4 regions of the Pseudoalteromonas sp. SG43-4 genome follow, and region 1 is predicted to be linked to each of the others. Evidence: predicted binding sites of a transcription regulator. Region 1 holds the regulator's gene; each other region holds the start of a gene.
The links. The regulator sigma-54, encoded in region 1, starts transcription at its own class of promoters, with help from an activator protein. The targets are predictions, from matches to a motif close to GTTGGCACGNNNNTNGNNT.

Region 1 (2,207 bases):
ATTGTTTCTCATGGGGAGCTGATTGCATCAGGTACTCCAGAACACGTATTAAATGATAAAACAGTACGCGATGTTTACTTAGGCGAGCAATTTAGGCTGTAACATTTACGCCATGTCTTTAAGCATCTGCTAGTATTAATTATAACAACATAAAAGGATTGTTAGAGATACATGAGGCAATCACTACAGCTGCGCATGGGCCAGCAACTTACAATGACTCCACAGTTGCAACAAGCTATTCGTTTGTTGCAACTCAGTACATTGGATCTCCAGCAAGAAATACAAGAAGCTCTCGACAGTAATCCACTATTAGAGGTTGAAGAGGCAGACTATTCCGAAGACGCTGCTGGTAAAAACGAGCAAAAAGCTGATACCGATGACATAACTGTTAGCGCATCTGCTGATGATGCTCCGAGCGAATACGAACAAGATACTGGTGAAGCACTTGCAAAAGACACGCTAAGTGACGACATGGCTATGGATGTCAGTTGGGATGAGTACATGAGTGCAGCTCCTGCAGCCTCATCAGGTCCAATGCCTGAAGACGAATCAATATACCAAGGCGCCTCTACTGAAACGCTCCATGAGTATTTAATGTGGCAATTACAACTAACGCCATTTAGCCCTACAGACGAAGCTATTGCTATTGCTATTGTAGAAGCTGTCGATGATTCAGGTATTTTAACACTAAGCTGCGAAGAGATTTTAGAAAGCTTTAATCAAGAAAACGAAGATGATAACGAAGTCGAACTTGATGAAATTGAAGCGGTATTAAAACGCATCCAACTGTTTGATCCTGTTGGTATTGCTGCACGTAGTTTACAAGAGTGTTTGTGTATTCAGCTTAATCAATTTGATAAAGAAACACCTTATATTAATGAAACGAAAATGATTTTAACCGAGCATATTGATCTATTAGCAGCTCGCGACTATCGTACATTAATGAAAAAAACTAAGCTCAAAGAAGAAGAGCTTAAAGAAGTAATGACACTAATACATACTCTCAACCCAAAACCTGCAGATACTATTGTAAGGGAAGAATCTGAGTATGTTATTCCTGATGTGTCAGTTAAAAAAATTAAAGGCCGCTGGGTTGTCGAATTAAACCCAGATAGCATGCCTAAAATTCGTGTTAATAGCCAATACGCGGCAATGTCTCGCACTGTAAAATCAAGTGGCGACAGCCAGTTTATTCGCTCACATTTACAAGAAGCTAAATGGTTTATTAAAAGCTTAGAAAGTAGAAACGACACGCTATTAAAAGTTACTAATTGTATTGTTAAGCAACAACAAGGCTTTTTTGAACATGGCCCTGAAGCCATGAAACCAATGGTTTTAAATGATGTTGCTGAAATGGTAGAAATGCACGAATCGACAATTTCTCGCGTAACTACTCAAAAGTACATGCATACACCCCGTGGTATATTTGAGCTTAAATATTTTTTCTCAAGCCATGTAAGTACTGAAAACGGTGGTGAATGTTCATCTACAGCAATACGTGCGCTTATCCGAAAATTAATCGCAGCAGAAAACTCAGCAAAACCATTGAGTGATAGCAAAATAGCGGATATATTGGCTGAGCAAGGAATTAAAGTAGCGAGACGTACAATCGCAAAATACCGCGAATCTCTTGCTATTCCACCGTCAAATCAGCGTAAAAGTCTGATTTAAGACGCTAAACTAAGAGGGTAATGCTTATGCAACTAAACTTAACTGGTCGTCACGTAGAATTAACCGATTCACTAAGAGACTATATTAATACTAAATTTGCGAAGCTTGAAAGACACTCTGATCATATTAATAATGTTCATGTCATTCTCGATGTAGAAAAATTAAATCAAAAAGCAGAAGCCACAATACACGTAAGCGGTGCTGAGCTATTTGCCTCTACAGAACATCAAGATATGTATGCCGCTATTGACTCGTTGATCGACAAGCTCGATCGCCAAGTAATCAAACACAAAGAGAAGCTTGCTCGACACTAATATGATGAAATTAAGTTCACTTATATGCCAGGACTGCAGCAAAGCTGCGGTCCTTTTTAATAGCAAAAAAAGAATTTTAGAGTTCATTAGCGAACTTGCTCACGACAAACTTCCGTATTTACCGCAACAAGATATTCTTAATGCTTTAATGAGCAGAGAGAAATTAGGTAGTACAGGTATAGGACGTGGCATTGCTATTCCTCATGGAAGAATGAGCGGTGC
Region 2 (2,207 bases), on a different contig from region 1:
AGAAATGTACTAAAAAATTACACCACGCTAGGTATAAGACGTATAGAAGTACCCGTAGGTATTTCGTATGGCGACGACATAGAAAAAGCAAAAGACGTTATAGTCGATAAAATTAACGAATTTGACTTTGTAATACGTAAAGACGAAACCGCTGTATACGCTGAAGGTTTTGGCGACAGCAGCATTAACTTACTGGTGTGGTTTTGGATTAAATACCCAGGCGAGCCTGACTTTATGACGGTACGCCACAAAGGTGTTGTTGCCGTTAAGCAAGCATTAGACGAAGCTGATATTAGTATTCCTTTCCCAATTCGTACTTTAGATTTTGGTATTAAAGGCGGTGAGAAACTCGATGCCATGATAAGCGATAAAATAAGCCAGCAGTCATCCAATAAAGACAGTAGCGACGGTGCTGACTCTAGCCAAAGTGAGTAATTTAGTTAAAACTCATTAGGCAAAAGCATTGGGAAATAGTTACTTACCAACAGCGCAATTTTACAGAGTAAAATTGCGCTTTTTTATAAATGGATTATTAGCTAAAAGTTTAAATACCTAGTTTTGTGTTTATTGAATATCAATTCAGATTAGTTGCGTTTGGCCATGGGAGTATTAACAAGTAAGATTAGTGTTTACCCAACGATTTTTTTACTGCCTTGCCGCACACTCTGAAAAAACGCTCTCATCTATTTCAATAACTAAATAAATCATCCTTTTTAAGCCCGTTAGGTCGGCTAAAGAATCTGTGTAAGCTTTTTCAGTATCAATTGGGTTAACTTAAGGGTTAAAAGAGCAAAGACAAACACGCTAGCGTCAATTCTAAATCTATCTTCTTAAGTATAAGTGTGAGCTATCGTTTTAGGGGGAGGAATAATCGTATTGCTTAGGCTTTATTTTATCTTCTTCACAGCTGCAAAATTTGCCTTAAAACAGAATATAAAAAAGCGCAGCTTGTGTTGGAGTAACAAGCCGCGCTTATGAATTAGTTATACAAATAGGTTTTGTGGTGCGTATTAAATAACGCTAATTTTGTTACGAATGATTTTAACCCCATCTATATTTTCTAGAAATTTTTGAGCTAGTGCGCGCTGAAAACCAGTTTGTGCTTCACCGTATAAATCTACTTCACCATTTTTTACCTGCACACGAATATCACTTAACGCCAGGTTAGGGTTAGTTCGTAGGGTGTTGGTGATAGTTTGTTGTAGGTTAGGTTGAGTGGCTACACTGCTTACTACGGCCATGTTGGTTGCTGCACTTACCTTTGTAGCGCAAGCTAATAAAAATAAACAACAAAATGATACTAAAGCGATAGTTAACTTGAAGCGGTTCATAACTTAATCCTTACATTACGGTGAATAGTGCAGCCACAAAATGGAAATTCCATCGGCTAGGTTATCTTTGTAGTTACAATTTCAGTGCCAATATTAACGCTATGAAATATAAGGTGATTTTATTAAGTGGGAATTAAGGTGGGCAAAAATTACATTTAAATGAGTATGAGTTACATGCTTGGGTTACATATGTAACAGGTACAAACACCAGAGCCTGTAAGGCTTGCATTAAAAAAGCCGACAAAAGTCGGCTTAGAATAAAAATATGTTAGGTTACTTTTTCTTTTTAACCTTGGCCTTTTTCTTGGCTTTCATTTTTACTGGATCTTTACGCTTTTTAGCCGGCGGCTTAGCTTCTTTATGCTGTGGCTCAACACCTTTAATTACACGGCGTTTTAGTTTTTGTTCAACGTAGCGCTCTACTTTATACAAAATACCAATGTCGTGTGCTTCAACTAAAGATATTGCAATCCCTTTTTTACCAGCACGGCCAGTACGACCAATACGGTGTACGTATACGTCGGCAGTGCGCGGCATATCAAAGTTAATAACGTGGCTAATGTCAGATACGTCAATACCACGTGCAGCTACGTCGGTAGCAATTAAGATACGTGTTTTGCCACTGTGGAAGTTTTCCATGGCTTTCATACGTTTGTCTTGTGGCATTTCGCCGCGTAACCAAGCTGCTTTAACGCCATTATTGGTTAGCTCGCCAATCAGTGTTTCTAAACGCTCACGGGTTTTAACAAACACAATTGCTTTAGTCACATCTGGACCATTTAAGGTATTTACTAAAAGCTCTAGTTTGTGATGATAGTCATCGGCTAAATGTACCCACTGGTGAATTTTAGCTTTTTCTTTACGTGACGATTCAGC
Region 3 (2,207 bases), on a different contig from region 1:
ACTTCTACGTTTATTAATATTCATTTAAGGAAATTTTATGACAGGTTCAATGAATTCTGATGTGCAAAACCGTTTGCAGTGGTCACTTTTATCTTTGCGTTTAGGCGTGTTTATTGTAATGGTTATGTGGACATTCGATAAGTTTGTTAATCCTGGGCATAGCGCACGTATTTTTGAACATTTTTACGGTATTAGTGGCTCTACAGATATAGTGGCTTACATTATTGGTGCGGTGCAGTTAGTGCTTGTTTTAGCATTTTTAGCAGGTATTAAAAAGCGTATAACGTACGGTATCATTTTTGTAATGCATGGCTTATCTACGCTTTCTTCTTACAACCAGTACATAGATGGCTTTAATAACTTATTATTCTTTACTGCATGGCCAATGTGGGCTGCGTGTTTTGCACTTTACTTATTACGCGACCAAGACGTGAAATTTACTGTAAAGTAATAAAGTACATGCAAAAAAATTGGTTATAAGCCATAAGGCTTATAACCAATAAGTACACAGGGAGTGTGTGGAAGTCGGTTTGCGTGTTTACAACTAATGCATAGCGTCGTTGTATTGCTCAGCAAGGCTCTCTTTTTGCCCTTCGGTAAGTGCTTTACCCGCTAATTGAAACACTTCGTGTTCTTCTTCACTTAAATGATGATGTACCAAATGGTGTAGCTTTTTAGCTGCAACTAACCATGCAGACGAGCTCATTTCGGTATCTTCAAGTTGTTCAATTAATTCATCAATTTCGTGATGTTCAGCTACGCTGTGGCGCGCTTTTTCATGAGTTAAGTCATCAAACATAAGTGGGTTATAAAAGTAACGTTCTTCAAATTTTGCGTGATTTTCTAATTCTGTTTTTAGCTCATCCATTAGCGTGTGGCGCTGCTCTGTGTCGCCGTGTGTTTGAATAAGCGCATCTACCAATTCTCGTTGTTTGTCATGGTCATGACGTAGTGCTTCAAAAATATTCATAACTAGTCCTTTTACAATTTATTTGCTTATATCATTAACTAGCAAACTAAATGCCAAATATTAAGTTATTGTATTTTAATAAATTTAATTTAATTTTTTATTCTTTGGCTGCGATCACTGTAAATTTTACAGTGATATGAATGCAATAATTTCAGGCTTTCGCGCAGTTCAATTATAAAAGTGAATATAAATCCCTACAGAACCTTACAAATATTTATTGGTTGTTTATTTTATTGCAGTGATAAAGTGCCAGTGTTATTTGGGTACAACCTATATATTACTCTCACACATAAATGCAGGTAGCACGTTAACTTAATAGGATAGTTTAAAGATGAACATAAAAAGCCCCGTCGCCGCATTATTGCTGTGCGCTTTACTGAGTGCATGTAGTACAGCCCCGCGTTCTGACCCTAACTTATGCATTGAAGAGGCTGAAATGGTTGATCGAAATGGCGCTCAAACAAGCTCACAGGTTTACAATCAATGCATTAGCGCACAAATTAAAAAGGATGAAAAAAATAACACTTTTTTTGATGCCATCGGTACGTTCTTTTTTGAATTTTTTGTAATGGTGGTAGAAAAGTAAATAGGCTAACTTGCAACTGTAATTTAAAGTAAATAAGTTGCGTAAAAATAGGATTAGTTATGAAGCAATTATTGATAGCAATTCCACTTTTTTTATTACTAAGCGCTTGTGCGGCGAAGCCTTACGCAGGCTCGGCAAAATGTATGGAACAAGCAGATATTGCATACGAAACCGATACACGTAAAAATGAGACACTAGATAATGAATGCAAAGCTGCAAAAGTAAATACGCCTAATAAAGAGCTTGAGAATCATGGCTTGGTTGATAGAAGCCTTTTACAGCTAATCGTTAGCTTTTTAAATGGCGTATTTTAATAGTAAAAATATAATTAAATAAGGTATGTATGAGGGAAGAACTAAGAGCAAAAATAATTACCGTGTGCGATAAAAAAATAGCAGTTAAAGGCGAAAATGTAGGGCTTTCTTTTTATGCATTTTTTGCTAATAAAAACGACGACCCAGAGCTACTTATGGAAGCTGCTACTTGGTGGATACACACCCATAAATTAGATCATTTTGTAAAAGCACATAAAATTAAACAGATGGTTTTAGATGGACTTTAGTCAATTAACTGAGCAAGTACTTTTAGCTGTATTTAATCAACAACGACTTGGTTTCTTCCGTTTTCTTTTGCTTTATAAAGTAATTTATC
Region 4 (2,207 bases), on a different contig from region 1:
AGTTGTGTTATTAGGTTGGCAGTTTACTGCCAGTGCTGAGCGCATAAAAGATGTGTCTATGGTTGAAGGCGTACGCTCTAACCAATTAGTCGGTTATGGCTTAGTAGTTGGTTTGCCAGGCACTGGCGAGCAAAACTCATACACACAACAAAGTTTTAGAGGCATGTTAAACAGCTTTGGTATTACGCTACCTTCAACTCAAAGTCCTAAAATTAAAAATGTTGCCGCTGTTGCTGTACATGCAGAATTACCTGCATTTAGAAAACCCGGGCAAACAATAGATATAACGGTTTCTTCTATTGGTAGTGCAGGCAGCTTACGTGGTGGTACTTTACTACAAACTTTTTTAAAGGGTGTAGACGGTAACGTGTATGCAATTGCACAAGGTAGTTTAATTGTTGGTGGCTTAGGTGCACAAGGTCTTGATGGCAGTAGAGTTGTAATTAACACCCCTACAGTTGGTCGTATACCAAATGGTGCAACAGTTGAACGCACAGTAGAAAGCCCGTTTATGCAAGGCGATTACATTACTTTTAATTTAAACCGCCCAGACTTTACAACGGCAAAACGCCTAGAAAAAACAATTAATGACTTAGTTGGCCCAAATAGCGCACAAGCAATAGATTCTGTTTCTATTCGTGTTATAGCACCACGCGATGCATCCCAGCGTGTATCGTACTTATCAACACTCGAAAACTTAGAATTTAAACCAGCTGACATGGCCGCTAAAATTATAGTTAACTCGCGCACAGGTACAATTGTGATTGGTAAAAACGTTAAGCTTCAGCCTGCGGCTATAACTCACGGTGGCTTAACAGTAACAATTGCAGAACAACAAAACGTGTCACAACCAAACCCGCTAGCAAACGGTGATACAGTTGTTACGCAGCAGAGCATTATTGATGTAAATCAAGATGACTCGCGCGCCTTTGTATTTAATCCAGGTGTAAGCCTTGACGATTTAGTTCGCGCAATTAACGAAGTAGGCGCAGCGCCTGGTGACTTAATGGCTATTTTAGAAGCACTAAAAGAAGCCGGCGCAATTAACGGACAGTTAGTTGTTATATAAATAACTCAAGCCAATAAATAACGTATTACTTAAGCCCTATATTTTTGAAATTAGGGCTTTTTATTTACAGCAACTTAAGTTTATTATTTTTATCTTCCTTGTTTTATCTGTAGTGGCTCAATTTTTGCATTTTTAACTGTATTATTCATTTTGTGTCAAAAAGCCGATGGAAACTAATCACCTCGATAAACAAAACTTTTTTGATTTAGGCAACTTAGATTCACTTCGTAAAGAAGCCTTAACGAGCGGCGATGCATCAACTGATGCCTCTAAAGCTGCGCTCAAAAAAGCGGCCGCACAATTTGAAGCTATTTTTACGCAAATGTTGCTCAAAGGAATGCGCAAAGCTAACGAAGCATTTGAAGACAAAGACAGCCCATTTAATTCAAGTGGCGTAAAGTTTTTTGAAGAAATGCACGATCAGCAACTTTCAACAGAGCTTTCATCAAATGGCTCGTTAGGCCTTGCCGATTTAATAGTTCAGCAGTTATCGCCTGAGTCTAAAAACTTTATGCCAGGCTCGGTGCTTAGAACAACCAACGATATTTTTAGCGATACGCAAGTCGGTTCCGCTCTTCCTCATGAGCAAAAAAATAAGCAATCCGATCTTATCGTTAATAACACTAAAGCCGATATTGCTGAGCCTAAAGTCGATACTGCAGAGACTAAAACCGATAGCCCAACATTTAAAAATGCAGAAGAGTTTGTAAGTTCAGTGTGGGAACACGCTAAAACGGCAGCGCAAAAAATTGGTTTAAATCCTGCGGTAATGGTTGCACAAGCGGCACTTGAAACCGGTTGGGGTAAGCACATTATTAATAAAAATGACGGTGGCAGCTCAAATAACTTATTTAATATTAAGTCAGATAAAAGCTGGGAAGGTGATAAAGCAAGCAAAGTAACGCTTGAGTTTGAACAAGGCACACCCGTTAAAAAACAAGCCAGCTTTAGAGCCTACGATTCAGTTAAAGATAGCGTGAACGACTTCGTTGATTTTTTAACGCAAAACCCACGCTACAAAGAAGCATTACAAAATACAGCAAAACCAAATGACTTTTTAGATTCATTACAAAAAGCAGGTTATGCAACCGATCCAAATTATGCCAGCAAAATAAAAAAAGTGCTCAATAGCAGTCAG

Region 2: the regulator sigma-54 is predicted to act here: its motif matches at 1,405-1,423, upstream of H5160_RS18825 (BON domain-containing protein).
Region 3: the regulator sigma-54 is predicted to act here: its motif matches at 1,010-1,028, upstream of H5160_RS18270 (hemerythrin domain-containing protein).
Region 4: the regulator sigma-54 is predicted to act here: its motif matches at 1,181-1,199, upstream of flgJ (flagellar assembly peptidoglycan hydrolase FlgJ).

The regions. Positions count from the first base shown of each region.
Region 1 is NZ_JACJFB010000002.1:284,656-286,862, reverse strand. It holds gene lptB (LPS export ABC transporter ATP-binding protein) at 1-102, shown strand, start outside; gene H5160_RS03305 (RNA polymerase factor sigma-54) at 172-1,671, shown strand; gene hpf (ribosome hibernation promoting factor) at 1,698-1,985, shown strand; gene ptsN (PTS IIA-like nitrogen regulatory protein PtsN) at 1,990-2,207, shown strand, end outside.
Region 2 is NZ_JACJFB010000027.1:36,808-39,014, forward strand. It holds gene H5160_RS18820 (mechanosensitive ion channel family protein) at 1-435, shown strand, start outside; gene H5160_RS18825 (BON domain-containing protein) at 1,011-1,331, opposite strand; gene srmB (ATP-dependent RNA helicase SrmB) at 1,605-2,207, opposite strand, start outside.
Region 3 is NZ_JACJFB010000025.1:27,228-29,434, reverse strand. It holds gene H5160_RS18275 (hypothetical protein) at 38-451, shown strand; gene H5160_RS18270 (hemerythrin domain-containing protein) at 545-970, opposite strand; gene H5160_RS18265 (hypothetical protein) at 1,302-1,556, shown strand; gene H5160_RS18260 (hypothetical protein) at 1,616-1,870, shown strand; gene H5160_RS18255 (DUF6500 family protein) at 1,900-2,118, shown strand; gene H5160_RS18250 (GGDEF domain-containing protein) at 2,151-2,207, opposite strand, start outside.
Region 4 is NZ_JACJFB010000005.1:15,108-17,314, forward strand. It holds gene H5160_RS06355 (flagellar basal body P-ring protein FlgI) at 1-1,069, shown strand, start outside; gene flgJ (flagellar assembly peptidoglycan hydrolase FlgJ) at 1,236-2,207, shown strand, end outside.